One region of the Erwinia sp. 1181_3 genome, then DNA from elsewhere that is predicted to be linked to it. Evidence: predicted binding sites of a transcription regulator. Region 1 holds the regulator's gene; each other region holds the start of a gene.
What was found. Region 1 encodes PurR, which represses purine synthesis genes. Its sites were predicted from a motif close to CANGCAAACGTTTGCNTG; they were not measured.
Positions count from the first base shown of each region.

Region 2: a site for PurR is predicted at 3,144-3,161, ahead of purM (phosphoribosylformylglycinamidine cyclo-ligase). Genes of this name have one in related genera too.
Region 3: a site for PurR is predicted at 5,234-5,251, ahead of FY046_RS18805 (NCS2 family permease). Genes of this name have one in related genera too.

Region 1 is NZ_VTDE01000004.1:386,242-396,663, reverse strand. Features, by position in the region: gene FY046_RS13805 (MATE family efflux transporter) at 1-641, opposite strand, end outside; gene FY046_RS13800 (riboflavin synthase subunit alpha) at 926-1,591, shown strand; gene cfa (cyclopropane fatty acyl phospholipid synthase) at 1,642-2,790, opposite strand; gene punC (purine nucleoside transporter PunC) at 3,103-4,314, opposite strand; gene punR (DNA-binding transcriptional activator PunR) at 4,428-5,360, shown strand; gene purR (HTH-type transcriptional repressor PurR) at 5,357-6,382, opposite strand; gene cydH (cytochrome bd-I oxidase subunit CydH) at 6,677-6,766, shown strand; gene FY046_RS13770 (C40 family peptidase) at 6,809-7,681, opposite strand; gene FY046_RS13765 (Grx4 family monothiol glutaredoxin) at 8,067-8,405, shown strand; gene rnt (ribonuclease T) at 8,482-9,150, opposite strand; gene gloA (lactoylglutathione lyase) at 9,247-9,654, opposite strand; gene nemA (alkene reductase) at 9,742-10,422, opposite strand, start outside.
Region 2 is NZ_VTDE01000008.1:115,388-125,809, reverse strand. Features, by position in the region: gene hda (DnaA inactivator Hda) at 7-714, opposite strand; gene uraA (uracil permease) at 831-2,120, opposite strand; gene upp (uracil phosphoribosyltransferase) at 2,356-2,982, opposite strand; gene purM (phosphoribosylformylglycinamidine cyclo-ligase) at 3,228-4,268, shown strand; gene purN (phosphoribosylglycinamide formyltransferase) at 4,265-4,903, shown strand; gene pstB (phosphate ABC transporter ATP-binding protein PstB) at 4,967-5,734, opposite strand; gene pstA (phosphate ABC transporter permease PstA) at 5,758-7,404, opposite strand; gene FY046_RS18115 (ABC transporter permease subunit) at 7,401-9,557, opposite strand; gene ppk1 (polyphosphate kinase 1) at 9,702-10,422, shown strand, end outside.
Region 3 is NZ_VTDE01000009.1:76,359-86,780, reverse strand. Features, by position in the region: gene FY046_RS18835 (ATP-grasp fold amidoligase family protein) at 1-760, shown strand, start outside; gene FY046_RS18830 (YjcB family protein) at 819-1,100, opposite strand; gene FY046_RS18825 (diguanylate cyclase domain-containing protein) at 1,913-3,217, shown strand; gene soxS (superoxide response transcriptional regulator SoxS) at 3,223-3,648, opposite strand; gene soxR (redox-sensitive transcriptional activator SoxR) at 3,741-4,208, shown strand; gene FY046_RS18810 (glutathione S-transferase family protein) at 4,235-4,897, shown strand; gene FY046_RS18805 (NCS2 family permease) at 5,381-6,730, shown strand; gene FY046_RS18800 (Na+/H+ antiporter) at 6,906-8,555, shown strand; gene FY046_RS18795 (LysR family transcriptional regulator) at 8,842-9,744, opposite strand; gene FY046_RS18790 (CidA/LrgA family protein) at 9,852-10,280, shown strand; gene FY046_RS18785 (LrgB family protein) at 10,273-10,422, shown strand, end outside.

The sequences.
Region 1 (10,422 bases):
CGATTCACCCAGGCCTTCATCGCGATAAACATCACCCAGTAGACCGATGCGGTTGCCACGCCGCAGCCAATACCGCCCAGTGCAGGCATGCCAAAGTGACCGTAGATAAAGACGTAGTTAACCGGGATATTCACCAGCAGCCCGAGGAACCCCATGACCATGCCGGGTTTCGTTTTGGATAAACCTTCACACTGATTACGGGCGACCTGGAAAAACAGATAACCGGGAGCGCCCCACAGCAAGGCGTGCAGGTATCCCACGGCCTTTCTGGATAATTCCGGGTCAACATTGTGCATGGCGCCAATCAGGTATCCGGCGTTATACAACACCACCATAATCAGCACAGAGACCATCGCTGCCAGCCAGTAGGCCTGGCGAACCTGATGCGCAATGCGCTCACGTCGGCCAGAACCATTAAGCTGAGCCACCACCGGCGTCAGCGCCAGGATCAAACCGTGACCAAAAAGAATGGAAGGTAACCAGATTGAGGTTCCTACTGCAACGGCGGCCATATCCGTGGCGCTAACGGCACCGGCCATCACTGTATCAACAAAGCCCATGGAGGTTTGCGCAACCTGCGCAAGGATCACCGGGATAGCAAGGGCTAATAACTGACGCGCCTCTAAGAGGTACTTCTGCACACATACACCTTTTTAATTTTTCCGCTATGTTTCGCGACGTTTTACTGCGACGTGAAATCCATTGGGTAGTTGAATGATGAAAGACACTGCTGAAGAAATAAACGGCATTTGCGATGATGCCAGCAGGGCAGGCGTTCCATTCTAGTGTCAGCGGTGGAAATAGCCAATCTTCTGATAAAAGAATCGCTCTTTATGTCACGCAATTAAACGGGACTTTATTTGGTTTTGTGGCGATGCCAGGGCAAACTAACTGGAGCGAAAACACATTGATTGAGGCAACAGCTATGTTTACCGGTATTGTGCAGGGCACCGCGGAGGTGCTGGACATTGACGAAAAACCTAATTTTCGTACCCATGTGATCAGAATGCCGGAGGCATTATTGCCCGGGCTGGAACTGGGTGCGTCCGTTTCCCATAATGGTTGTTGCCTGACGGTGACCGAAGTCGATGGCGACCGCGTTAGCTTTGATCTGGTAAAAGAAACGCTGCGTATTACCAATCTGGGCGATCTGAAAGTCGGTGATACCGTTAACGTTGAGCGTGCAGCAAAATTCAGTGATGAAATTGGCGGTCATTTGATGTCAGGTCATATTATGACCACGGCAGAGATCAGCAAAATACTCACCTCGGAAAACAATCGCGAAATCTGGTTTAAACCGCAGGATGCCAGTCAGATGAAATATATCCTGCATAAAGGATTTGTTGGCATTGACGGTATCAGCCTGACGGTAGGAGAGGTGACGCGCACAAAATTCTGTGTTCATCTGATCCCCGAGACACTGATGCGCACCACCTTAGGCAGCAAACGTCTGGGGCATCGTGTGAATATTGAGATCGACCCGCATACGCAGGCGATTGTGGAAACCGTTGAGCGTGTTCTGGCTCAGCGTGAAGCGGCATTACTGGCTGCCGCAGTCAGCGAACAACAGGCTGAGAGCCCGGAAGCGTAATGCGATAAAAAAGGGCGACATGACGTCGCCCCTGCTAAACAGAGTATGTCCTAACGCGCAACGCGCAGTCCACCTTGTTTGCCATGGGTAAATACCACCTGCCAGAGCTGAATATCCCTTGCCCGAAACGCCCCCGCACAAGCATTCAGATAGTAAGTGAACATCCTTTTAAAACGCTCGCCATATTTATCCGACAGTTGAGGCCAGGCGCTAAGAAAACGCTGATACCAGTGCATTAACGTCACATCATAATCAGCGCCAATATTGTGCCAGTCTTCCATCACGAACCAGGGTTCGCTGGCGGCGGCAATATGACGCACAGAGGGCAGGCAACCGTTAGGGAAAATGTATTTGTCGATCCACGGGTCAACATCATTATTGGTTTTGTTAGCACCAATGGTATGCAGCAGGAAAATACCTTCCGGTTTCAGATTACGATTCACCACATCAAAATAGGTAGCGTAATTTTTCGGCCCGACATGTTCAAACATTCCGACAGAAACAATACGGTCGAACTGCTCAGACAGGTCGCGATAATCCTGAAGCAAAATCGTCACATTCAGCCCTTCGCAGCGCTGTTGCGCCAGCTTTTGTTGTTCGGCGGAAATGGTAACACCCACAACATTTACGCTAAAGTGACGCGCGGCATATTCGGCCAGACCTCCCCAGCCACAGCCAATATCCAGTAAAGACATGCCCGGTTCCAGCTGAAGTTTTTCACAGATCATCTGCAATTTGGCTTCCTGAGCGTCTTCCAGCGTACGGGCTTCTTTCCAGTAACCGCAGGAATATTGCATATAAGGATCGAGCATGTGGGTGAAGAGATCGTTACCCAGATCATAATGCTCTTTGCCAACAATCCACGCGCGTTTGCGCGTTTGCAGATTCGTGAGTCGGGAGGCCACAACACGCAAGGTGTCGCGGAAATGGTGAGGGAGTTGCTGATCTAATTTTGACTGCAAAACACGCTGGAAAAAGATATCCAGGCGTTCGCATTCCCACCAGCCATCCATATAGCTTTCACCTAACCCCAGCGATCCTTCCTGCAGAATGCGTTTAAAAAAATCGGGGTTGGTAATCTGGATATCCCAGGGACGGGAACCATTGATTTCAATATTGGCCTGACTCAACATTTCCTGGACGATTCGATACCACGGGTTGTCGTCAAGGCTCACTTCTTCTATACACGATGAACTCATAGCTTCTCCATCACCCTGTGTGATTAAAACCTGAGAAAAAGAATTGTCTGTTTCTACAGGCCTGTGAGAGCACTCACGGCGAATGCCGCAGTCTGATATCCGACGTTAAAAAAGAGGTTTGATGTGAAACTGACAGAGGTCGTAACGTAGTCACTCGGAACAACTCCATGACAACCCTGTCAGGAACCAACAGTGGACGACGACAAACGCCATCGCCCACTCAAAAATGGTGTTAAGTTGTTATTTTATATTGCGCTGAAAAGTATATGCCCACGAAAGGTAATATTCAATTCATTATTGTTAGGGCGCTAACTAAGTGTTTTTACAGGATTCCACCTGGCCCGGCGCCGTCAGGTGGGGCTGTTTTTGCTCCGCCAGTCGCTGGACGATATAGCCAACGACAGCCAGAACAATCGTGCCAGCCATCACCAGCGTAGTGGTCTGTAACGGGGATTCAATCCATGTTGACACCGCCAGACTGGCGAAAAAACAGAGGCCGAGCTGCAACATATTCTGCAAGGCGGCGGCTTTACCGGTCGCCTGGGGGAAGGGCAGTAACGCACTGGACACCACAATCGGGTAAATCGCACCGTTTGCCATCGCCATTCCACAAAACGGCAGTAGCAATGCAAACAAGGAAGGCTGCGGCTGCAGTGAAACAAAATAGATCGCGAGAATGCTGACGCTGTAGAAGGCCAGCAGCCATGGCAACAATTGGCGCCCGGCAAAGTGGTTCAACAGGGCGCGGCAGCTAAACCCGCCGACAAGAAACGCCACAGTTTGCGGAACATAGCTGAGGCCAATATCTGCAGGGGACAAACCAAGGTTACCCAGAATGAAAGGGGAGCCGGTGAGCCAGGCAAAGAAGCTGGCAGAGCACGCGGCATAAATCGCCACGTTGCCACTGTAAATAGGCGACTTCAGCAATGTGAGGAAGCCAGGCGTGCGGGGCTTAACGGCAGCGTGATCGTCCACCGGGCGTGACGGCAAGCGCAATGTAGGGATCAGTAGCGCGAGACTGAGCAGTAACAGGACAACGAAAATAGAACGCCAGGAAAAGTGTTGCAGTAACCAGGCACCCAACAGGGGAGCCAGCGCAGGCGAGAGGGCGACCAGGGGCATAATGGTGGCAAAGACACGGTTGGCCCGCGGACCACTGTAGCGATCAACCACCAGAGCCTGCCAGCTCACCGCCGCAGCGCACACACCCACGGCCTGAACAAAGCGAACGATCAGCAACCAGAAAGCCGACTCCACCCACAGCATGGCTGCACAACCAACGGCGAACAGACTCAAGCCCATCATCAACACCGGTTTGCGGCCGATGCGGTCTGACAACGGGCCCCAGACTAGCTGTGCGCAGGCAAACCCGGCGAGGAAGATACTTAAACTGGCGCTAATGGCGCCGGCTTCCGTCTGTAAGTCCTGTTGCATCACGCCAAACGCGGGTAGGTACATATCGGTAGCAAGAAAGCCCAGCATACTGAGCAGCGCAAGGTAAATCATAAATCCTTTGGAACGCATGGTTTTTAACTCTTATTAGACAATTTTTTTACGCGTGCAGTGTAATCGCGTGCTGACCCGTCTGTGAAACGCTAATATTCGTGGGTTGCGATGAAAAATATTGAAGGCGAATCATGTGGTCTGAACATTCTCTTGAAGTGGTTGATGCGGTGGCGAGGACGGGCAGCTTTACCGCTGCTGCGGCGGAATTGCATCGCGTCCCCTCCGCAGTAAGTTATACCGTGCGCCAGCTGGAAGCCTGGCTGGCCGTGAGTCTGTTTGAGCGTCGTCATCGTGATGTGGAGTTGACGGACGCCGGACGGGTTTTCATTGAAGAAGGTCGTGCTGTTATCAAAAAAATGCTCGCCACCCGCACACGCTGTCAACAGGTGGCTAACGGCTGGCGGGGACAAATCAATATTGCGGTCGACAGAATTGTGCGCCCGGCACGCACCCGGCAGCTGGTCGTGGATTTCTACCGGCATTTTCCGGATATGGAACTGCATATCATGCCGGAAGTGTTCAACGGTGTGTGGGATGCGCTGGCTGACGGTCGCGTCGATGTTGCGATCGGTGCGACTCAGGCGATCCCGGTACGAGGACGTTTTGCTTTTCGTGATATGGGAAGTCTTAACTGGCGCTGCGTGGTGAAAACGTCACATCCTCTGCTGAGCCATGAGGGACCGTTAAGCGAGACGTTAATCCGTGAGTGGCCATCGCTGGTGCTGGAAGATACCTCACGTGCCTTGCCGAAACGCACCACGTGGACATTAGATAATCAACGACGGCTGGTGGTGCCTGACTGGGAAAGTGCGTTTGACTGCCTGCGAGCCGGGCTGTGTGTTGGGATGGTACCCGGTCATTTTGCCCAGCCCTGGCTGCAACAAGGCGTGTTAGGAGAAGTGACGCTGACGTCCCCGTTTCCCGACAGTCCCTGTTATCTCAGCTGGTCGGAACAAAGCGCCTCACCGGCGCTAAGTTGGTTACTGGACTATCTGGGGAGCACAGAAACCCTGAATGCAGAGTGGTTAAGCGAACATCCTGGCCAGTGGCAGGTGAGTGATTAACGGCGGTAGTCGCGGAAAGGACCATCGGCAACGGAACGACGCTCGATCAGTGAAGGGTGAACTTCAATGGTTTGCGGATCTTCGCGCTTGCTGGTAATACGGTCCAGCAACATATCAAAAGCGGTTTCGCCCAGACGCTCTTTTGGCTGGTGGACGGTGGTCAGTGCGGGCGTAAAGTAGCGGGCGTTGCGCACGTTATCATAACCGATCACTGAAATATCCTGCGGTACGCGTAGCCCCATTTCATCTGCTGCGCAAATCGCGCCCATGGCCATAATATCACCGCCACAGAAAATGGCCGTTGGGCGCTGCTTCTGCGACAAAATTTGCTGCATGGCGCGATAGCCAGAATCAGGTTCAAAATCGCCCTGCACCAGCCATTCATCGCGCAAAGTGATGCCCGCTTCTGCCAGTGCCTTCAGGAATCCGGCATGGCGGCCACCGCCTGTATTACGCTCAAGCTGGCCTGGGATCGCGCCGATATCGCGGTGCCCGCGTTCGATCAGGTAGCGCCCCGCCAGGTAACCACCCTCAAAAGCATTATCAAGCACGGTATCAGTGAAATCACCGCGTGATTCGCCCCAATCCATGACGACCATCGGAATATTACGGTTATCTTCCAGCATAGAAATCAACGTGTCAGGATATTCTGAACACATCACCAGCAGCCCATCGACGCGTTTTTGCGCCATCATTGACAGATAGGCCTGTTGCTTTTGCAGGTTGTTGTGCGCATTGCCCAAAATCAGCGTATAGCCTTTGGCAAAGCAGCGGTTTTCTATTGCTTCAATGATCTCTGCAAAATAGGGCGCTTCACTGGATGTTGCCAGAAGGCCAATGGTTTTGGTGTGGTTGACCTTCAGACTGCGGGCTACGGCGCTGGGGGAATAATGCAATTCTTTGATTGCAACCCATACCGCTTCGCGCGTCTCTTCGGCTACAAAGCGCGTTTTGTTAATCACGTGAGACACAGTGGTGGTTGAAACACCGGCGCGCTTTGCCACATCCTTAATTGTTGCCATGAAAATCGTACTCCTGGTGTTATCGTAACATTTTGATAACTAATTGGTTAAACGTTTGCCTGGGTACAGCCATTCCTGCCCGACCAGAATTATTTTGGGTGCTGTCTCAAAGGGTCGGGAAGGGGTAAAATCGTCCGTAGAGTGACATGCAGTGCTGACTTTTACACGTTGCCAACGGTGTTGCGCAACGGAATAAAGAATTCTAACAAGGCTGCGCACAGAAAACGAGATTTTTACGGGTAACTGTGGGAAAATCTGTTGGCTTACTAATAACAAGGTTATTGAGGAGAGAGAATGAACACTGATATGAAAATGACGGCGCTGACCGTTGTGGGTTCACTGCTGATGATTATTGCGTTTAGTTTTACGGCGGTAATGCATTAATTCTTGCACGGGAGGAGGAAACTCTTCCCGAACCCACACGCATTATCGAATCGTTTTAGGCGTCATCATACGGCGCGCACCGATGTAATGTTCCTGCCAGTAATCTTCGCTCAACGCACTGACCTGAATATCTTTACCTGTCCGTGGAGACTGAATAAATTTCCCTCCACCCAGATAGACGCCAACATGATCTGCTGTGCCACGTCCGTTAATACGGAAGAAGACCAGATCACCTTTCTCTAACTGATCGCGCTTAATCGAAGCCGCATCACGCAGATGGTACATTTCATTAGCCGTGCGTGGGATCTTGAACTTCACCAGGTCTTTATAGGCATACCACACCAGACCACTGCAGTCGAAACCGGTTTTCGGAGAGGTGCCGCCCCATTGATAAGGTTTACCGAGCTGGCCCATCAGCTTGTTCATCGCCGTCTCACGTGCTTTCTGGTAGCGAGCGCGATGCGCTTTGCTGAGTTTGAGCGGGGCGTTCAGAGCATCGTTATCATCGTCAGTGGCTTTGCTGCCTGCGCGTTGACGACCATAATGTTTTTTATCTGCTTTTTTGCTGGCCGCGAGTTTTTTACTCAGTGTTTTCTTCTCCACCTTCGCATTACGCACCGGGGCCACGCTGGTTTTTTTCTTTTCTTTCTCTTTCAGTTTTTTTGCCAGCAGAAGCCGTGCTGATTTAGAGGGTTCTTTTTTAGCGGTTTCTTTGGCTTTCTTACTGACAGGTTCTTTGACTTTTTTGGTCGAAGTGGCTTTTACCGGGCGGCGCTTACGGCGGTCATCTACACGTGCAGTATTGCTTTCGGCTTTTTGCTGTTTTGCATTAATAGGGGCATGTGGCGATGCGTGCGCCATGTTGAAGAACAACTGAGTGAAAGCCAGTATGAAGAGCGTGATGAGTAAACGCATCGTTCCCATTAACAGTTTGTGCGCTACAAAAAAGCAGCAACGCGGTAAAAAAAGAGATTTCTGCGGTATGCAGAAGGTTAGGCCAATTCTAATCTAACTTCTTAACAAAGGGTAAGGTCTTTTTTGTTTCAATAATACAGATCAAGAAAATGATGTAATATTGAGCACAATCAGGTGGTTAACCCAGCAATAAAACCAGTGTTAGTCATAACAGGTGCAGCAGTGATGATAAGAAAATGTTATTTTGTTTCCCTGTTTTGTCTATTGGTCACATTTTTACCTCTCTCGCATGTGAAAATGTCATTTTCATCGCCAGGGCAGAATCGCTACAATAAGCAGGCTGCGCCCAGCCTACACACGATGTATCGTATTGAGGAAGATATTTATGAGTACTGTTGAAAAAATTCAACGTCAGATCTCTGAAAACCCTATTCTGTTGTACATGAAAGGGTCCCCTAAACTGCCAAGCTGCGGTTTCTCTGCTCAGGCTGTTCAGGCGTTATCTGCTTGTGGCGAGCGCTTCGCGTACGTTGATATTCTGCTGAACCCGGACATCCGTGCAGAAATGCCAAAATATGCCAACTGGCCAACGTTCCCACAGCTGTGGGTAGACGGTGAGCTGGTGGGTGGCTGCGATATCATCATCGAGATGTATCAGCGCGGCGAGCTGCAGCAGTTGATTAAAGAAACTGCTCAGAAATATCCGTCTGACGCCGCAGAGTAACGCAGGCTTATTGGCAGCATAAAAAAAACCGGGCCCTGAGAGGTCCGGTTTTTTTTCGAGTTTACAGCACGTTGCTTTATTCTTCGCTGTCGTCACTTTCTGCATCAACCGGCAGTGGCCAGCCTCCCAGACGTTTCCAGCGGTTGACCAGTTCGCAGAACAGATCGGCCGTTTGCAGGGTATCGTACAGTGCGGAGTGTGCCTGGGCGTTATCAAAAGGCATTCCAGCTGCGGTACAGGCCTTCGCCAGAACGGTTTGCCCCAGTACAAGCCCGCTGAGTGCCGCGGTGTCAAAGGTGACGAATGGGTGGAAAGGATTACGCTTCAGGCTGGCGCGTTCGGCAGCCGCATTCATGAAGTTCAGATCGAATGTGGCGTTGTGTGCCACCATAATCGCCCGGCTACAGCCGCTCTCCTTAATTCCCTTGCGCACCAGTTTGAAAATGGCATGCAACGCTTCATGTTCACTGACCGCACCGCGCAGCGGATTCTCCGGGTCGATACCGTTAAATGCCAGCGCTTCAGGTTGCAGAACTGAACCGACAAAAGGCTCTACGTGGAAATGGATCGTCTCATCTTTCTCCAGCCAGCCATCGTCATTCATCTTTAGCGTCACCGCTGCGATTTCCAGTAATGCGTTAGTTTTGGCATCAAAACCGGCGGTTTCAACATCAATAACGACTGGATAAAAACCGCGAAAACGGCTGCTAAGGGTATTCAGTTCATTCGATTCAGACATCGGCATCTCACAGGAGAAAAAAAGGCAGCGCGCATTATGGCAAATTTTGTCGGGGGATGCAGCAGGGAGGGGAAGCGGGTGCCTAAAAGGCACCCGAAATACTTAGTGGCCGAGGCCATTACCCGCTTGTTTGTTCTCGATCAGCTCAATTTTATAGCCATCCGGGTCTTCAACAAACGCGATCACGGTGGTGCCACCTTTTACCGGACCGGCTTCACGGGTCACGTTCCCGCCATCGTTGCGGATACGATCGCAGGTCGCGGCCACATCATCCACGCCCAGTGCGATATGTCCGTAAGCATTGCCCAGGTCGTATTTATCCACGCCCCAGTTGTAGGTCAGCTCAATGACAGCACCTTCGCTCTCTTCGGTGTAGCCGACAAACGCGAGGGTGTATTTATATTCGGTATTTTCACTGGTGCGCAGCAGGCGCATGCCCAGCACTTTAGTATAAAAATCAACAGAGCGTTGCAGATCGCCAACGCGCAGCATGGTGTGAAGTAAACGCATAACATCCTCTTTTATCGGCGTCATCGATGGATGACGTAAAAAAACCAGTATAACGATTATGCCATCGGGTGCGAACCCTTGTGGAAATTAACCGAGGAACGGATAGTCTGTATAGCCTTCGGCACCGCCGCCATAAAAAGTTTCTGGCTTAGGTTCGTTCAGCGGAGCATCGTTTTGCAGACGCGCGACCAGGTCCGGGTTGGCAATATAGCTGCGGCCAAACGCAACAGCATCAATCAGGCCTTGCCCGATAAGGGCTTCGGCTTTTTCTGCCGTGTAACCGCCCGCGCCGACAATGACGCCAGGATAAACAGCACGGATGGCCTGACGGAATTCACGGGTGTAAGGCTTGCCACCGGCCCAGTCAGGTTCAGAGATGTGCAGGTAGGCCAGTTGGCGTTTTGCCAGCTCAGCAATAAAGTACAGGGCGGCTTCTTCCTGATCTTCGCCGTTATCCAGACCGTTGAAAGGCCCCAGCGGAGAAATACGGATACCGATGCGATCGGCACTCCAGCCTGCAATGGCGGCATCCACGACTTCCAGTGCAAAGCGGGTACGATTTTCGATACTGCCACCGTACTGGTCGTCACGCTGGTTGGATGCCGGAGAAAGGAACTGGTGAATCAGGTAGCCATGAGCGGCATGCAGTTCAACCAGATCAAAATCGGCCTCACGTGCATTAATTACGGCCTGACGGAAGTCACCAACGATGCCTGCAACTTCTGCCGTGGCTAATGCGCGCGGTGTGGAAGTGGCCTCGCGTACCGG
Region 2 (10,422 bases), on a different contig from region 1:
GAGCAACTACAGCGCCAGTGTCTCTTTAACGAAGGGAATGGTCAGTTTACGCTGGGCGCTGATAGAGGCCTGATCGAGCTGATCCAGCGTCACAAAAAGCGTACGCATTTCACGATCGAGCCGTTTCAGCAGGAAGCGGCCCACATCTTCCGGTAGTTCAAAACCGCGTAATTTTGCACGTAGCTGTAAGGCCTGCAATTTATCTTCATCGGAAAGCGGTTGCAGCTTATAGATCTGCCCCCAGTCGAGACGCGAGGCCAGATCCGCCAGCTTCAGGTTGAGCTGACGCGGTGGACGATCACCCGTGATCAGCAGTCGTGTTTTACCGGTTTCCAGAATGCGATTATACAGATCGAAGATCGCCATTTCCCAGGGTTCATCCCCGGCAATGCACTCGATATTGTCGATGCAGATCAGCGCGAGCTGCTCCATGCCATCGAGCACTTCAGGCACAAACCAGGTGCGTTTATCGAGAGGAACATAGCCCACCGCCTCACCTTTGGCCGACAGTTCGGCACAGGCGGCATGCAACAGGTGGCTGCGTCCTCCGCCCTCGCGGGACCAGAAGTAGAAGTAACTCCCGTGTTGCTGATGCAGTGCGCCCTGAAGCGCAGCCAGCAGCGACGGATTTTCCCCCGGCCAGAAGCTGGCAAAGGTTTCATCGTCGGGCAGGTAAAGTGGCAGTGAGAGCTGTGCCGGCGTGTTCAGATTCACCTCAGGGTTTGAGCAGGCAGAAAACGGGAAAATTCTACCACAAGTCGTTCAGGATCATGAAACGCTAAGGTCGGGAGATGCAATGAGGCAGGGGCAGCCAGAGCTGCCCCTTAGATTTACTGTGCGTCGCGACGTTCGTCCTGCACCTCAATCACCTCTTCTTCCTTACTCAACAGACTGATCGCTTTGAAAATCAGGCTGAGCGTCACACCCACCACGGTGGCAAGTGCCATGCCTTTCAGCTCAGCGGCACCAATGTGTACTTTCGCCCCACTGACGCCGATGATCAGGATCACGGAGGTCAGGATCAGATTCTGCGCTTTGTTGTAATCCACTTTCGATTCAATCAGTACGCGAATACCCGATGCCGCAATCACACCGTACAGCAACAGCGATACGCCGCCCATCACCGGGACTGGCACGGCCTGGATTGCCGCAGCCAGCTTACCCACGCAGGAGAGCATGATGGCCAGAATCGCTGCGCCGCCAATTACCCAGGTGCTGTACACGCGGGTAATCGCCATCACGCCGATGTTTTCGCCATAAGTGGTATTGGGCGTTGAGCCAAAGAAGCCGGAGAAAATGGTCGAGATGCCATTGGCAAACATTGAACGATGCAGACCCGGGTCTTTCAGCAGGTCTTTCTTCACAATATTCGCCGTTACCACCAGGTGGCCGATATGTTCGGCAATCACCACCAGTGCCGCAGGCAGAATGGTGAAAATGGCATACCATTCAAAACGCGGGGTGTAGAAGGTTGGCAGGGCAAACCAGTGGGCTTTCGCCACCGGCGTCCAGTCGACAATGCCCATGCCATAGGACAGTGCGTAGCCCACCAGCACACCGATCAGAATCGGGATAATTGCCAGAAAACCACGGAACAGCACGGAGCCAAAGACCGTTACGCCCAGCGTGACCATCGAGATAATAATGGTTTTGCTGTCAGCCATGCTGCCATCGGCTGGTAACAAACCGGACATATTCGCCGCCACGCCCGCCAGTTCCAGACCAATCACCGCCACAATCGCGCCCATCGCCGCTGGCGGGAACATCACGTCCAGCCAGCCTGTACCGGCTTTTTTGACGATCAGCGCCACCAGGCAGAACAGCACACCACACATAATGAAACCGCCCAGCGCCACTTCATAACCCAGCGGTAACAGCAGCAGTACCGGGGAGATAAAGGCAAAGCTGGAGCCCAGATAAGCCGGGATTTTACCTTTACAGATAAACAGGTACAGCAGCGTGCCGATGCCGTTGAACAGCAGCACCGTGGCCGGGTTGATATGGAACAGGATGGGTACCAGGACCGTCGCGCCAAACATGGCGAACAGATGCTGGAAGCTGAGTGGAATGGTTTGCAGCAGCGGTGGCCGCTCGTGTACGCCAATTGCACGACGCGTCATGATGTTATTACCCCTTGAGTTTGCCTTTGCTATAAAAAAACCGACTCTCTGGTCGGTTTGATGCTTATCGGGGCGGGCATGCCCGCCCCCTACGGATTATTCGCGGATTCGGCGCTTGCCGGGCCGGGCATGCCCCACCCCTACGAATTACTCGCGGATTCGGCGCTTGCCGGGCCGGGCATGCCCGGCCCCTACGGGGTTCGTAGGGGTGAGGCACGCCTCGCCCGCAGCCGGCTTATTTAGTACCGAAGATCTTATCGCCTGCATCGCCGAGGCCAGGGATAATATACCCCTTCTCGTTCAGCCCCTGATCGACTGAGGCAGTGTACAGCTCAACATCCGGGTGCGCTTTTTCCAGCGCAGCAATACCTTCCGGTGCCGCGACCAGTACCAGCACCTTAATGCTGTTACAGCCCGCTTTTTTCAGCAGGTCGATAGTAGCAATCATCGAACCACCGGTTGCCAGCATCGGGTCAACCACCAGTGCCAGGCGCTCTTCGATGTTGGACACCAACTTCTGGAAATAGGGTACTGGCTCCAGTGTTTCTTCATCGCGGTACACGCCAACGACACTGATCCGGGCGCTTGGCACATGTTCCAGCACACCTTCCATCATGCCGAGACCAGCACGCAGAATAGGGACAACGGTAATTTTTTTACCTTTGATCTGTTCGATTTCAACCGGACCGTTCCAGCCTTCAATGGTCACGGTTTCGGTTTCCAAATCGGCAGTGGCTTCATAAGTCAGCAGACTTCCCACTTCTGATGCGAGTTCACGGAAACGTTTGGTGCTTACATCATGTTCCCGCATCAGACCCAGTTTATGTTTGACCAGCGGGTGTTTGACTTCCACGATCTTCATTGTTGTACTCCCGGAGTGTTAAGCTGCAAAAAAAAATCGCGAGATTATAGCGCCATTTATCCCCGGCGCCATATGACTTAGTGCAATACTTTGCACATCTCCTGCAACCCCTCTAAGAATTAGCTAAAATCCAGCTATCCGCAATGCGCAATAAGATGGCACTCGCAAACGTTTGCCTGCGCTGCTAGAATTGCCGCGCTTAAACTTACCACCACACCAACCGCAAACCGCGTGGGGATTTCGCAGTGACCGACAAAACCTCTCTCAGCTATAAAGACGCCGGCGTAGATATCGATGCTGGCAATGCTTTAGTCGACCGTATCAAAGGCGTAGTGAAAAAGACTCGTCGCCCGGAAGTGATGGGTGGACTGGGCGGTTTCGGTGCCCTTTGTGCACTGCCGCAAAAATACCGTGAACCTATCCTGGTTTCCGGCACTGACGGCGTCGGCACCAAGCTGCGTCTGGCGATGGACCTTAAACGCCACGATACCATCGGTATCGATCTGGTCGCGATGTGCGTTAACGATCTGGTGGTACAGGGCGCAGAGCCTCTGTTCTTCCTGGATTATTATGCAACCGGCAAGCTGGACGTTGACACGGCAGCCAGTGTGATCACCGGCATCGCTGAAGGCTGTTCACAGTCTGGCTGTGCACTGGTGGGCGGCGAAACCGCTGAAATGCCAGGTATGTACCACGGTGAAGATTACGACGTGGCAGGCTTTTGTGTCGGCGTGGTTGAGAAATCCGAAATTATCGACGGCAGCAAAGTGGCCGATGGCGACGTTCTGATCGCCCTGGGTTCAAGCGGCCCTCACTCCAACGGCTACTCGCTGGTGCGCAAAATTCTGGAAGTCAGCAAAACTGACCCGGAAACCACTCAGCTTGAAGGCAAAACGCTGTCTGACCATCTGCTGGCTCCAACCCGCATCTACGTGAAAAACATCCTCAGCCTGATCGAACAGGTGGATGTCCATGCGATTGCCCACCTGACTGGCGGCGGTTTCTGGGAAAATATTCCGCGCGTACTGCCGAATAACACTCAGGCTGTTCTGGACGAGTCAAGCTGGGAATGGCCAGCCGTCTTTGGCTGGATGCAGCAGGCCGGTAACGTCAGCCGCTTTGAGATGTACCGCACCTTTAACTGTGGTGTCGGCATGGTGATTGCCCTGAGTCCGGCAGACGCCGACAAAGCGGTACAATTGATGACTGATGCAGGCGAAAAAGCCTGGAAAATCGGTGTCATCAAAGCCTCTGACTCTGAAGAACGTGTGGTTATTAACGCATGAAACGCATAGTCGTGCTGGTTTCCGGTAATGGAAGCAATTTACAGGCAATCCTGGACGCCTGCCAGCAGGGACGGATTCACGGCAGCGTTGCTGCCGTGTTCAGTAACAAGGCTGAGGCCTTTGGTCTGGAACGTGCGCGTGAGGCGAACGTTGCTGCTCATGCGCTGTCTGCTGCGCAGTTTGCCGACCGTGAAGCGTTCGATCGCCAGCTGATGCTGGAGATTGACGCTTACGCCCCCGATCTGGTGGTACTGGCCGGTTACATGCGCATCCTCAGCCCGGCATTTGTTCAGCACTATGCCGGTCGGATGCTGAATATCCATCCTTCGCTGTTACCGAAATACCCGGGGCTGCATACGCATCGCCAGGCCATCGAGAACGGTGACGACGAGCACGGCACCTCGGTGCATTTTGTCACCGAAGAGCTGGACGGCGGTCCGGTGATCCTGCAGGCAAAAGTGCCGGTGTACAGCAACGACAGCGAAGCGGATGTTGCTGCGCGCGTTCAGCACCAGGAACATGCGATTTATCCACTGGTCGTCGGCTGGTTTGTGGATGGCCGACTGGCTATGCGCGACGATGCCGCATGGCTTGACGGTCAGCCGTTGTCCGCTGAAGGACATGCATTCGAATAATGCCTTACCTGCGTAAGGGCGGACCTTTTTTCCTGTCCGCCCATATCAATGACCTCCACCAAATTAACCATATCGTCCGGTAATATAATCCTCAGTACGACGCTGACGCGGTGACGTAAACAGATCATCGGTCATGCCAAACTCCACCACACTCCCCTGGTGCATAAACGCCGTATAGTCCGACACACGTGCCGCCTGCTGCATATTGTGCGTGACCAGAATCAGCGTGAAGTGCTGTTTTAACGATGTCATCAGCTCTTCTATCACCAGCGTCGAAATCGGATCCAGTGCCGAGGTCGGCTCATCCAGCAGCAGGATTTCAGGCTCAATGGCGATAGCTCTGGCGATCACCAGGCGCTGCTGCTGTCCGCTCGACAGCGTGAGGGCATTTTGCCAGAGGTTATCTTTCACCTCTGGCCACAGCGCCGCAGCACGCAGCGCACGCTCCACCGCTTCATCCAGTACACGCCTGTCACGCACGCCCATCAACCTCAGACCGTATACCACATTATCGTAAATGGTTTTCGGGAAGGGATTAGGCCGTTGAAACACCATGCCCACGCGGCGACGCAGCGCAGAGAGATCCTGATTATGGCCGAGGATTGACTGCTGTTGCAGGCGGATATCCCCTTCAATGCGACAACCATCAATCAGATCGTTCATACGGTTAAAACAGCGTAACAGCGTTGATTTCCCACAGCCTGATGGACCAATCAACGCCGTAATGCGGTTTTTAGGCACTCGCAGGCTGATGTTATTCAGCGCGGCTTTATCGCCATACCACAAACAGAGGTTATCAATCTCAAGCGCGGTTTCGTTGTCATCAAACATCGCAGTCATAACGGAATTCCGTGTTAATGCATCAGCGCACGGTAGCGCTCGCGCAGACGGTGGCGAAGGACCATCGCCATCAGATTTAACCCCAGAATCAGCAACACCAACAGCAGCGCCGTGGCAAATACCAGCGGGCGATCGGCTTCGGCATTGGGGCTTTGGAACGCCAGATCGTAAATCTGAAAACCAAGGTGCATAAATTTACGATCCAGATGTAAATAAGGGAACAGCGAGTCTATCGGCAGCTCCGGGACCATCTTCACCACGCCCACCAGCATCAGTGGAGCGGTTTCTCCAGCGGCACGTGCCACCGCCAGGATCAGCCCGGTAAGCATCGCCGGTAATGCCTGCGGTAACACCACGTGCCACAGCATCTCTGCCTTCGTCGCCCCCAGCGCCAGCGCACCCTGGCGCAATGAACCCGGAATGCGCGACAGCCCCTCTTCAGTGGCGACAATCACCACTGGCAATGTCAGCAACGCCAGGGTCAGTGATGCCCATAGCAGGCCTGGCGTGCCAAAGGTCGGGTTCGGCAAGGCGCTGGAGAAAAACAGACGATCGAGGCTGCCGCCCATAAACCAGACGAAGAACCCCAGGCCGAACACGCCATAGACAATCGATGGCACCCCCGCCAGGTTGACGACGGCAATACGCACCAGCCGGGTTAACAGATTGCGTCCGGCATACTCATGTAACCAGATGGCGGCAATCACCCCCAGCGGCATCACCACCACCGACATCAGCAACACCATCAGCACGGTACCGAAAATCGCCGGGAAGACACCGCCCTCCCCCTGGCTCCCGCCGCCAGAATCACTGACAAAGTGCCACAGCTGGCTGCCAAAATGTCGCCACTTCATACCGGTGGTCATCGCATTGGGCTGCCAGGCAGCAATAATCTGCGCCAGCGAAATCTCATGCTGCACACCGCTGGCATCCCGCAGCAGCACCGCCGTATTGTTGCTTTCACGCTGAAGCGTTGCGAGTCTGGCGGCCTGACGGGCGAACTGACGTTGCAGTTCAGCGCGATCCGCCTGATACACCGACTGGGCCTCGGGGTTATAGCGCTTTTCGTCTCGCAGATGCTGCCGCTGTTGCTCCAGCGACTCCATCTGTGCGTTCAGCCGCGCCATGTTCTTGCGCCGCAGTTTCTCTGCCTCGTCAATCCGCTGACGAGCCTGCAATAAACGCTGCTGTAAGGTCTTGCCAGGGTCCTGGGAGGTTAACAAATGGCTATCTTCACGCAGCCCTTCGAACCAGCCATAGGCATTGCCGCCTGAGCGGCGTTGCAACACGATGGCCTGCGGGGGTGTTTCCCTGGCGATCGCATCGCTGGACAGTACCGTGCGAAAGTCAGGCGCATCGAAATCACGGTTACCGGTTTTAATCAGATAACGTGTCACGCTGTCAGGCAGACCCGCAGCATCTCGCTGGCCGCTGGCGACCAGTTGCTGGCGCGATACGGTCTGCTGCTGGGTGACCTCGCCCAGTACCTGTACCTGACCTTGCGGGGTATTCAACGTGAACAGTTCCAGCGGCTGCGGCCAGAAATAACGCAGCCCCTGCCAGGCCAGCAGGGTAATCAGCAACAGGAAGGCCAGCAGACTGACGGCAACAGCGCCACCAGTGAGCCAGCGCCAGCGGTGATTATTCTTTACCGCATTCATCCCTGCACCTCCTGCTGGCTGTAACGCTGCCGCAGTCGCTGACGCACCATCTCGGCAACGGTATTGACCACCAGCGTGAAGATCAGCAGCACCAGCGCAGACAGGAACAGAATACGGTAATGGGTGCTGCCCGCCGCCGCTTCCGGCATTTCTACCGCCACATTGGCCGCCAGTGAACGTAATCCTTCAAACAGCCCCCCGTCGGTCACCGGCGTATTACCGGTAGCCATCAGCACAATCATCGTTTCGCCAATAGCGCGGCCAAACCCGATCATCAGGGCGGCGAAGATACCGGAAGAGGCCCCCGGCAGTACCACGCGCGTCAGGGTTTGCCACGGTGTCGCCCCCAGCGCCAGCGATCCCTGCCCCAGTGAGGCCGGAACACTAAAAATAGCATCTTCTGCCAGCGTGAAAATCAGTGGGACCAGAGCAAAGCCCATCGCCACACCCGCCACCAACAGGTTGCGCTGCTGATAGTCTGCGCTGATGTGATCGGCCAGTCCCTGTCCCCAGAGTGCCTGCTCCGCCAGCGGGATGAGCCACAGGGAGCCTGTCGCCGTCAGTAACAACAGCGGCAGCAATAGCAGGACTTCACGCCCTTCAGCAAACGCACGTTTACGCCAGCGAGGGGGCAGTTTTTGCACCATCCAACCACACAGCAACAGCACCGCAGCCAGCAGTAAAGGCAGTAGCAGTACCCCAAGCAGCCGATCGGCAATTTTTGGGGCCAGCCACAGCCCGGCAATCAGACCAATCACCACGCTGGGTAACGCGCCCATCATTTCAATGGTGGGTTTCACCCAACGCCGTAGCTGAGGCGTCATAAACCAGGCGGTGTACATGGCGGCCGCCAGTGCCAGTGGCGTCGCAAACAGCATCGCCAGCCCTGCGGCTTTCAACGTGCCCGCCACCATCGGGATCAGGCTAAATTTCCCCTGGTAGTAATCATTGGCCGAGGTGGACTGCCAGACCCAGGCCGGCTCCGGATAGTTTTCATACCAGACTTTCTGCCACAGATTGCGCCAGCTGAGATCGGGCCACGGGTTAGTCAGACGATAATGCTGCCAGTGCCCGGCACGTTCAACCAATAAGCCATCGCCCTCCTGGGAGAACTGCGCCAGTTCAATACCCGGCGCCAGCTGTCGGCTGAGGATCGCGCCCTGCTGCTTACTGGCAAACAGCTTCAGCTCACCCTGCGGACTCAGGGTGGCGAAAACACGACGGTGCGGTTCGGTAAAGAGCAGAGGCTGCCACTGCGCCCCCTCAAAATGACGGATATAACGCAAATGTGGGCCACTGGAGCTTGCAATATCAAACCACTGGGAAATCCCCTGCCCATCGGAAATGAGCAAGGAATTCCCCCCACTCAGCAACGCGATGTTTTTCGGTGGCTCGGCCAGCATCAGAGAATCACGCAGCTGGGGCTCACCGTTACCAAGTCGCCAGACGCGCAACTGAGCGCCAGAAAGGGTAAATAACAGGCTGCCATCGGGCGATAACAGCAACTGATCGACGTCACGCACGTTCAGCCGGTAGTTTTGCGCTGGCTGCTGAGCATTGAGTTGCCATAGCGTAATATGATCGGCGGTCGCCAGTGCAACCTGCCAGCGGTTTTCAGCGGTCTGCGCCAGACTGAACTGACGCACATGATCTTCCCCGTTGGAAAGTGGGACATCGCCCAGCGGGAATGTCCAGCGGGGTTCCTCACCGGGAGGAAAATCGGGTTTAACTAACACCATTGAGCCGCTATCTGACAACAACAGCACACTACTATGATCGGCACTGCTCGCTGCCCGGATAGTACCGCGCAACAGCGTTACTGCAGAGGAAGGAGGTTGAGCACTGAGCGGCACAAAGCGCCCGCTGCCCTGACGGTCAATGCGCCAGCCCCACTGTTGCTGCCTGTCCATTCCCATGGCAACCGCAGGACTGCTCTGCCAGAGCTTAATGTTGTTATCTGCCTGCATCCCAGGGCTGATAAAGAGTGGCACCACCACCCAAATCAGCCAGAAGAACAGCAGTGTCATCACCAGCAGGATCGCCACCCCACACGCCGTTACCACACGTCGCGTCAGCCGATCAATCCTGCGGCGGCGCCCGGCGTTGTCGTGAACAGGGATTGGGCGATCAGTCATATCAGGGTGGTTTTCCATTATGCTTAGAAGCCGCTATGTTGCCCGTATGTGATTAATAAGACAATCAACATTCATCGGGCATTGGACAATGCTGCCATACTCTCGCCATAATGTTTCAGGACAATGGATACCTTCATCCTGAATCAGCCGAACGGAGTAAAAATGGGTCAGGAAAAGCTGTATATAGAGAAAGAGTTAAGTTGGCTATCCTTTAATGAACGCGTTTTACAAGAAGCGGCAGACAAAACCAACCCGCTGATTGAACGTATGCGCTTTCTTGGTATCTATTCCAATAATCTGGAAGAGTTTTATAAAGTTCGTTTTGCCGATCTCAAACGCCGCATTCTGATTGGAGAAGAGCAGGGTTCCCCCAGCACGCCACGCCATTTACTAAAAAAAATTCAGGCGCGGGTGCTGAAAGCTGACCAGGAGTTCGACAGTCTGTATAACGACCTGTTGCTGGAAATGGCGCGTAATCAGATCTTCCTGATCAACGAACGCCAGCTCTCTCCTAATCAGCAGAGCTGGCTGCGGCACTATTTTAAACACCATCTTCGCCAGCACATCACGCCGATCTTGATCAATCACGACACCGATCTGATCGAGTTCCTGAAAGACGATTATACCTACCTGGCCGTAGAGATTATTCGTGGTGAAGACATTCGTTACGCGTTGCTGGAAATTCCGTCAGATAAAGTTCCGCGTTTCGTCAATCTGCCGCCGGAAACCCCGCGTCGCAGAAAACCAATGATTCTGCTGGATAATATTCTGCGCTATTGCCTGGGTGACATTTTTCGTGGCTTCTTCGACTACGATGCGCTGAATGCCTACTCGATGAAAATGACCCGTGACGCCGAGTACGATCTGGTCACTGAAATGGAAT
Region 3 (10,422 bases), on a different contig from region 1:
ATTACTGGTCAGAGAATATATTGCCGACACTATCGGGGAAGATTATCTGATTCCGCTGATTCATCAGACCGATGACCCGATTTCGTTACTGAGTTTGCCGTCCCTGAAAAACACGGTGATCAAGCCGAATCACGGCTCAGGCATGGTGGAAATTGTGCTGGAAGAACCCGATTGCATCCAGAAACAACTGCTGATCAAGCGCTGCGATGAATGGTTGCATAAGGACTTCTCGCACCACGCGCGTGAGATTCACTACCGCTACATTAAGCCCTGCATTCTGGTTGAACAGTACGTTGGTGATGGCAAGTTTGCCGCCGTTGACTACAAGTTTCATATGTTCAACAAGAAAGATGGCAACTTCGAGTACGTATTGCAGGTGATTTACAACCGGGTGGGCAGTGCTGCGTTGTCGATGAGCTTCTACGTCAACAACCTGAAGCAGAGCTTTTATAAAATCCGGGATACCGGTTTTGACATCAGTGCAGACAGCGAGACGCTGGAACGTGCGCTGGAACTGAGTAAGACGCTGGCAACGGATTTCGACTATGTGCGTGTTGATTGGTACATCCATGAAGGGCATATCTACTTCGGTGAGCTGACGTTTACGCCAGGCGCAGGTATGGTGACCGGACTGGAAAATGGTCTGAATCAGATCATGGGGGATATGTGGTTGCAGGATCGTAAAACGGCAGCGTTGCCGGAAGTCAAAGCGTCCAGCGATGTCCCTTTGCCGACCTCGGCGGTGCTAAAAAAGATATAAAAAGTGACAAATAACCTTCTGCCCGGTGAGTCAGGTCAGCTCTCCGGGCAGATGTCGCTTACGGCATCGGCCAGTCGGGAGGTGTGCGGCTCATCACTTCGACAAATACATCCTTGGTTATCGTCCAGAAGTTATGCAGATTATCCATGCTCAACGTAATGCCCAGCAGCCCGGTGACAAACCAGCATGACATACCGATACCAATACCGGTAAACGCGAACGCCATCACGTTGCGGCTGGCTTTGCGGCACTGCACATTAAAGGTGCTGGCAAGGAACATCATCACTGCACTGAGCAGCTCCCATCTCATGAGAATAACGCTGGTGGTAATCGTAGCCATATTGAAAACTCCGGGGTGATCGGTCCTGACAAACGGGATGCAACATCACCCGGAACGGAACGGGAGCTGCCAGGCTTGCTCCTTTCCGGTCTGACGCTCTGGTCATGGAAGTGTGACGGCGATCACATTATATCACCCGTTTTTCAAAACTGAACAAAATTTATACCTGGTATGGTAGTTTTTTTCGGTCAATCCAGGTGGGTTTACACTGACTCGCCAGGAGGGCAGGTGATAAATATATTATCGCTGATATCGAAAAATACAGATTAATCCGTATGCATAATATTATTTCTATGCCATGTGACCGATCTTTTTTCTGACCTTTTGTGCCATCGAATATCTAATTTAACTTAGGGTAAGATTAATTCTAATTGCGTATTGTTACGTGCTGTGATAACCCATTTTATCTGCAATTATTGAATGTATTTTTAAGTAAAAGTTGTTTTATATCATGATGTTATTTTCTGGTCTCTCCGTTAAATCTAAGTCAAATCAAACGGTTTAAGATGAATCTTACGCTATTTGAAGTTGTACAGACTATCGATGATCTGTAGGATTTTGCCAAACATTTCTCCCTGTTTATTATTTCCCGGAATTAATCCAGGGAGGGTTTTCTATTCCCGTAAATCATGCCCAAAAAACATTAACTAATAATACATCTGCAAACAGCAGAAAATAATAAAGGAGCCTGCGTGTCGTCTATTGGTCACTCCTGGCTTTCGGGTCTTTCACATCAAACATGATCGTGACGGGCAAATCACCCGTGTGGATGCCGGGCACGTTGTCCGCTGAACGGCGGAGGGGGAGTAAGCATGAAGATCAGGCAAAACGAGGCGGTGACAGTGGCGCGTGAATTACCGACCATGCGCCAGTCATTTCAACGCATTCATCTGGTGATTATCGTGGTGTCGCTGCTGTTCAGCGGGTTGTCGCTTTCTGCGCTGTCGATGTATGTGCTGCGCAGCTATGCGGAAAACAATATCCAGCTGGTCGCGGCCAGCGTTAGTTACAGCGCCCGGACAGCGGTGCTACAGAACGATTCAGCAACCGCAGAGAGTATTCTGCGTGACATGGGGACGCGTACGGAGTTTGCGGTCGGGCGCGTATATCGTGCTGATCAGCAGCTGCTGGCCCAATGGCAGGCACCGGGCGGCGAAGATCCCCGCGGCGCCGGTGCCGTTGTGGCTCGCTGGCTGTTCCCTCAGCCGGTGAGCGCACCCGTGATGCATAATAATCAGGAAGTCGGCCGGGTGTGGATCAGCGGTGATGCCTCACGCGTTCTACATTATCTGGGGCAGGCGCTGCTGTGGCTGGGCGGCAGTCTGTTGATTACCGCCATGCTGGCGATCTACCTGGCGCGGCGGATGCATGCCGGCATTTTACAGGGGCTGCAAAATATTGCCTCCGTCGCACATGATGTGCGCAAACGGCGTGCTTTCTCCCTGCGCGTACCGTCGTCCTCGATTGCCGAGCTGGATAAACTGAGCGGTGATTTCAACAGCCTGCTCGATGAGCTGGACCAGTGGCAGCGGCATCTGACCAGTGAGAATGACTCGCTGACACACCAGACGCTGCATGACACGTTGACCGGGCTGCCTAACCGTAAAGCCTTTGAGCAACATTTACAGGCGCTGATGGACGACCCGGAAACCCGCCAGCAGGCCAGTGTGCTGTTTATCGACGGTGACCGTTTTAAGCAGGTGAATGACTGCTACGGTCACGCCGCCGGCGATCATGTGCTCATGGTCACAGCCCAGCGTCTGCGTGAGCGCCTGCGTAAAGGCGATCTGGTGGCACGCCTGGGCGGCGATGAGTTTGCTGTGGTGCTATCGACGGTCGAACGGGAGGAGCAGGTGGCTCAGGTGGCGCGCGATATTATTGAAGCAATGCAGCCGCCCATCGTGCTGCCGGAAGGCGCGCGGGTGGTGCAGTCGTTAAGCGTGGGTGTGGCGCTGGCAAAAAACCACAGCTCCCCGGAAGCACTGATTGCGCAGGCTGATGCGGCGATGTATCACATTAAAGAGCTGGGCGGCGGCTGGTACTTATCACCGTCTTACTGGGGGCAGGAAATACCCGGCTTGCCACCGCAGGTGGCGGTGGCAACGGGTCGTCATTAGCCGCGTTAGCCGCAGGTCGGGCAGGATTTTTCACTGACCCGCTGGCTGAAGCTGCTGGTGGCATAGTCGCTACAGTCGAATGTCCAGCTGCTGCGCTTCAGGGATGCATGGCGCATGGTGTGACGATAGGCGGTCGGTGTCTGTGAAAACTGGCGGCGAAACACGCGTGAAAACGTCTGCTGGGAGTCATAACCGTACTGCATAGCAATATCGAACACCGGACGTTGCGTCAGGCGCAGCGCTTCGGCGGCCAGCGTCAGACGGCGTTCACGAATGTATCCACCCAGCGTCTGTTTCGTCACGGAACGGAACATACGCTGCAAATGCCACTTCGAATAGCCTGATTTTGCCGCCACTTCATCAATCGACAGAGTCTTTTCCAGATTGTTGTCGATCCAGTCAGTCAGGGTGCTGATGATGTCGTCATGCATACACTTTTTCTCCCAGGTCTCTGCGTCAATAGGTCGCGAACTCAATGGAGGCTGAGTATAATTCCTCAAGTTAACTTGAGGTAAAGCGCTAAATGAAAAAAAGTATGAGTAACGCCAGCAAGCGCGAACTAACCCCCGGCGATGTGGCACGGCGTTGCGGTGTGGCGGTTTCGACGCTTCATTTTTATGAAAGCAAAGGATTAATTAGCAGTTTCCGCAACCCCGGAAATCAACGGCGCTACACCCGTGATGTGCTGAGGCGTGTGGCGGTGATCAAGATTGCCCAGCGTATCGGCATCCCACTTGCGACTATCAGCGACAGCCTGATGCAGTATTCCCCGGGCAAGCGCATGACGACAAAAGAGTGGGCGGTGCTGTCGCAACAGTGGCGTGACGAACTGGACAGACGCATTGAAACGTTGACGCACCTGCGCGACGATCTGGACGGCTGCATCGGCTGTGGTTGTTTGTCGATGGAAGACTGCCCGCTGCGTAACCCGAACGACCGCCTGAGCGAGCAGGGCACTGGGGCGATACTGTTGGATGTGAAGAGCGTTTGACTATACTCAGGCTTTAAGGAGCGAATATGATCACCGTACACCATCTGAACAATTCGCGATCGCAGCGCGTGCTGTGGTTGCTGGAAGAGTTGAACGTGCCCTATCAGATCAAACGTTATCAGCGTGAAGCGAGCATGCTGGCACCTGAGGCCCTGAAAAAAGTCCATCCGCTAGGTAAATCTCCGGTAATTACCGATGGCAATCGTGTGGTGGCCGAATCCGGCGCGATCCTGGAGTATCTGGAAGCGCAGTATGACGCTGAAGGTCTGCTGAAACTTTTCGATGAAGAAGAGGTGATTCAGTCGCGCTACTGGCTGCACTATGCGGAAGGGTCACTGATGCCGCTGCTGGTAATGAAACTGATTTTTAGCCGGATGGGCAAAGCCCCGGTGCCCTGGCTGTTACGTCCCATCGGCAGCGCCTTTGGTCAAGGGGTTCAGAAGGGCTACCTCGACCCGCAGATCACCACCCATCGCCAGTTCATCGAACAGCATCTTGCCCAAAATGAATGGTTCGCCGGTAGCCGCTTCAGTATTGCGGATGTGCAGATGAGTTTTCCGCTGCAGGCGCTCACCGCGCGCGGTGGCGCGGCCGACAGCCCGGCGATTCAGGCCTGGTTGCAGAAGGTGCAAAGCCGTGCTGCCTGGCAGCGTGCGCTACAACAGGGCGGTGAGGTCCGTCTCGACTGAATGCTTTTCTTTTCTTGAGTGACAAACGTTTCAACTCGCAACCGTCGGCAGGCCGTCATAAGAAAGCGCTATTGCAGGCCGTCATAAGAAAGCGCTATTAGAGTGCGCACGGCACTGCCGTTACCCTCATAAGCGTTGATAGCAGACGTGTGTGCAAATCAATAATTATGCAAATTTATGCGTGAAGAAGTGTTGAAAATGCACCATTAAACACAGGATAATCGTTTGCGCAGGAATACTCGTCATACTTCAAGCCGCAGATGCGTTGGCGTTGCCCGCCTGCGACGCGAATGATATCGAGTATCAGCACAGCAATTAGGCGGTTTTTTGCGTGGAATAGTAAACGTTTGCCTTTATCCGGTCTGCGCCTCGCCCTGAGGTTTTTGTACCGCGTATATTGCGCCAGGGATGCAAACGTCGACTACCGCTGGGAAACAGGGGTACCACGCAGCGATAACTCATAAGAAATCTCAGGGGATTACGATGTCAGCTCCTTCTCAACCGGCCAGCGGCTCTTTAGACGCCTGGTTCAAAATTTCTGCGCGCGGTAGTAGCGTCCGTCAGGAAATCCTGGCCGGTCTTACGACCTTCCTGGCGATGGTCTATTCCGTGATTGTGGTGCCCTCGATGCTGGGCAAAGCAGGTTTCCCGCCGACGGCGGTCTTTGTGGCGACCTGCCTGGTGGCCGGTTTTGGTTCACTGCTGATGGGGTTGTGGGCCAATCTGCCGCTGGCGATTGGCTGCGCGATCTCGCTGACGGCATTCACCGCCTTTAGCCTGGTGCTGGGCCAGCAGATCAGCGTACCTGTTGCGCTGGGTGCGGTGTTCCTGATGGGCGTCCTGTTTACCCTGATCTCTGCAACCGGCATTCGAGCCTGGATATTGCGTAACCTGCCGATGGGCGTGGCGCACGGCACGGGCGTGGGCATCGGCCTGTTCCTGCTGCTGATTGCCGCTGACGGTGTGGGCCTGGTGGTGAAAAACCCGGGGCCTGGCCTGCCGGTTGCGTTGGGTCACTTCCCCTCTTTCCCGGTGGTGATGACGCTGGTCGGGCTGGCGGTGATTTTTGGTCTGGAGAAGCTGCGTGTGCCTGGTGGCATCCTGCTGACGATTATTGCCATCTCGGTGCTTGGCCTGATCTTCGACCCGGCGGTGACCTATCAGGGGTTGTTCGCGATGCCAAGCCTGAGCGATGCGCAGGGTAACTCGCTGGTGTTTAGCCTGGATATCCTTGGGGCATTAAAACCGGCGGTGCTGCCAAGCGTGCTGGCGCTGGTGATGACGGCGGTATTTGATGCCACCGGCACCATCCGTGCAGTCGCCGGGCAGGCGAACCTGCTGGATAAAGACAACCAGATTATCAATGGCGGCAAGGCCCTGACCACGGACTCACTGAGCAGCATTTTCTCAGGTCTGGTCGGTGCGGCCCCGGCAGCCGTTTACATTGAGTCGGCAGCCGGAACGGCAGCAGGCGGTAAAACGGGTCTGACAGCCATCGTGGTCGGTGTGCTGTTCCTGATGATCCTGTTCCTGTCGCCGCTGGCGTACCTGGTTCCGGGTTATGCCACCGCACCTGCGCTGATGTATGTCGGCCTGCTGATGTTAAGCAACGTGTCCAAAATCGATTTCAGTGATTTTGTTGATGCAATGTCTGGCCTGCTGGCAGCCGTCTTTATCGTTCTGACCTGTAACATCGTTACCGGTATTATGCTCGGTTTCGGTTCACTGGTGATTGGCCGTATCTTTGCCGGTGAATGGCGCAAGCTGAATGTGGGCACCGTGCTTATTGCGGTAGCGCTGGTCGCTTTCTATGCCTGCGGTTGGGCGATATAATTCTGTTTCGGGGCCGGGATCGCTGGCCCCACCTTAAGATGACACTGATTTTCCCTTCCTAACGCACATCCTGTTTTTCATCGTCTCCCTAATTTGCTTTACTATCTACCAGGGTATTCGCTATCAATGTCTGCCTGTGTTTAAAGCCTATCGGAAGACGTATAAAAAGGATCGCATGGAAATTTTCTTTACCATTCTCATTTTGACGCTGGTTGTGTCGCTGTCAGGCGTCGCCGCGCGTATTATTCCCTTTCAAATTCCTTTGCCTCTGGTGCAAATCGCTATGGGCGCGTTGCTCGCCTGGCCAACGTTTGGTCTGCATGTCGATTTTGATCCGGAGCTGTTTTTAGTGCTGTTTATCCCACCGCTGCTGTTTGCTGACGGCTGGAAAACCCCGACCAGTGAGTTTCTGCGCCACGGGCGCGAGATCCTTGGCCTGGCGCTGGTGCTGGTGCTGATTACCGTTGTCGGGATTGGCTACCTGATTTACTGGCTGGTGCCGGGTATTCCGCTGCTGTCTGCCTTTGCACTGGCGGCCGTGTTGTCACCGACCGATGCCGTGGCGCTCTCCGGTATTGTCGGCGAGGGGCGCATTCCGAAAAAAATTATGGGGATACTGCAAGGCGAAGCGTTGATGAACGACGCATCCGGCCTGGTGTCGCTGAAGTTCGCCGTCGCCGTGGCGATGGGCACGATGGTGTTTACCGTGTCCGGGGCCTCGCTGGAATTCGCCAAAGTGGCGATAGGTGGCCTGCTGGCAGGTATCGCGATCTGCTGGTTATACGGTAAATCACTGCGCCTGTTCAGCCGCTGGAGTGGCGATGATCCGGCCACGCAGACCGTGCTGCTGCTGCTGCTGCCGTTTGCGTCTTATCTGATTGCCGAACATATCGGTGTGTCCGGCATTCTTGCGGCGGTTGCCGCCGGGATGACCATTTCACGCTCCGGGATTATCCGTCAGGCGCCGCTGGCTATGCGCCTGCGTGCTAACAGCGTCTGGCAGATGCTGGAATTCGTGTTTAACGGCATGGTCTTCCTGATGCTGGGCCTGCAACTGCCAGGCATTCTGGAAATCTCCGTGCGTCAGGCGGATGCTGACCCGAATGTTGAGCTGTGGGTGCTGTTTGCCTCGGTGGTGCTGATCTATATGGCGTTGATGGTCGTGCGTTTTGGCTGGCTGTGGACCATGCGCTTTATCAGCCGTACGGCGTTAAAAAAACGTCCGATGGAGTTTTCCAGCTACTCGACGCGTGAGCTGCTGATTGCTTCCTTCGCCGGGGTACGCGGCGCGATTACCCTGGCCGGTGTGTTGTCGATTCCGCTGTTGCTGAGTAACGGAAATGATTTCCCGGCGCGTTATGAGCTGGTGTTCCTGGCGACCGGGGTGATCCTGTTCTCGCTGTTGGTGGGGGTGGTCATGCTGCCGCTGCTGCTGCGAGGCGTTGAAGGGATCGATAAAGCGGGCCACCGCCGTGAGCTACAGATGGCGCGTGCGACGATGGCGAGTGTTGCCATCGACAGTCTGCATAAGATGGAAGAACGTCTGATGGTCGACACGGAAGAGAACATCGACCCCGAGCTGTTGAAAGAAGTCAGTTCAAGGGTGATGGGCAATCTGCGTCGTCGTGTGGATGGCAAAGAGGATATGGAACGTGCGCTGTTTGCCGAAAACCTTGAGCGACGTTTCCGTCTGAGCGCTCTGCGTTCTGAGCGCGCGGAGTTGTATCACCTGCGAGCCACGCAGCAAATCAGTAATGAGACGATGCAGAAGCTGTTGCACGATCTCGACCTGCTGGAAACGCTGTTGATCGAGAAAGAGGAATAACTGCGCATCGGCGGTCCCGTGCGTTTGTGGGTCGGGCATGCCCGACCCCTACGATAATCCGACGGTGTCTATTTCGTGTGTTTTTGGTGGGCCGGGCATGCCCGGTCCCCTACGATAATCCGCGGTGTCTATTTCGTGTGTTTTTGGTGGGCGGGCATGCCCGACCCCTACGATAATCCGACGGTGTCTATTTCGTGTGGTTTTGGTGGGCGGACATGTCCGGCTCCTGCGATAATCCGGCATTGTAAATTGCGTGTAGGGGCGAGGCATGCCTCGCCCGGCGGGTTTACAATGAAATGCGCGGTGTTTCGCCCGGCCAGAACTCGCGACAGCAGGTAATCCATGCCTGTGCGCTGCGCGACAGATAGCTCCCCTCGCGCCAGATTAATCCCAGACTCCACACCAGATCCGACTCCAGCGGCAGCCACAGAAGCTGGCTTTTATCCAGACGCTGACAGATAGGCTCCGGCAGAATCGCCACGCCCATACCCGCCTGCACCATCGCGGCCAGAAAATCCCACTGCCCGCTGCGCACCGCAATCTGCGGAGTAAAACCACTGGCCTGAAACGCCCGCATCAGCTGGCGATTAAGGGAAAATTCTTCGTTATAGATCAGGATCGGGTGCCCGGCCAGCTCACTGATCGGCATATGGCTGCGGCGCAACCAGGCCTCGGTACGGGGCACCAGCACGCACAGCGGGTGGCTCATCAGTGACAGCGAATTCAGCGGCAAATCATCAGCGACCGGCAGGGCGGTCATGGCAATATCCAGACTGCCGGACAGCACGGCCTGCTGCACGGTCAGGCCGCCAAACTCAGATATTTTCAGCTCCACGCCCGGATAACGCTGACGAAATGCGGAGATCGAACCCGCAATTTGCATCCCCACCATCGGGGGAATACCCAGGCGCAGCTCGCCGGTTTTCAGCTCGTTGATATCGCTGATCTCCGCTTCCAGCTGTTTAAACTCTTGCAGGATAGTCACGCCGCGCTGGTACACCGCCTGCCCGGTATCCGTCAGATGCAGTTTACGCCCCTCACGGATCAATAAGGTGCAGCCCAGCTCATCCTCCAGCTGGCGCAACATCTTGCTAATGGTCGGCTGTGTGACGTAGAGCTGTTCGGCAGCACGGGTGAAGCTTTGCTGACGAACCACTTCCACAAAGTAGCGCAGGGCGCGAACGTCCATAATCATTCCTGTCTGGCATAGTTGGGATAATATTAAGTCATTTTTTTCACCCTTTGTTACCGCTTTATACTCTTTCCTATAAAAACATTCACAAAGGGGAAAACAGCATGGCATTGGCACTTCGTCCACAGGGTTCTGCCTGGCTGCATCGGGTTCAGGTTCCGCTACAGGTGGCGCTTTATGTCGGGCTGTTTTTAATCTCAGAACAGCTGGTGAGCTGGCTGCATTTACCCCTTCCCGCCAACATCGTTGGGATGTTGTTGCTGTTGTCGATGATTATGCTGCGCGTAATGCCGCTGGGGTGGGTCAAAGCCGGTGCCAGCTGGTTGCTGGCTGAAATGCTGTTGTTCTTTGTTCCGGCCGTTGTCGCGGTGGTTAACTATGGCGATCTGTTGCGCCTTGAGGGCTGGCGAATTCTGCTGGTGATTGGTGTCAGTACGCTGCTGGTGCTGGGCGCCACCTCGCTGGTGGTGGATCGCGTGTATCGCTTCGAGCTGTGGCTGGCGGCGCGTAAACAGGGGAAGGGCGATGAATGATTTTATCCTCAGCGTGTTATGTCTGTTGGCCACACTGGCCGTCTACTTCTGCAATAAACGGCTGTATCGCCGCTGGCACCGCCTGCTGCTGATGCCCCTGGTGATGACACCGATGGTGCTGGTGGCGCTGCTGGTGGTGGCC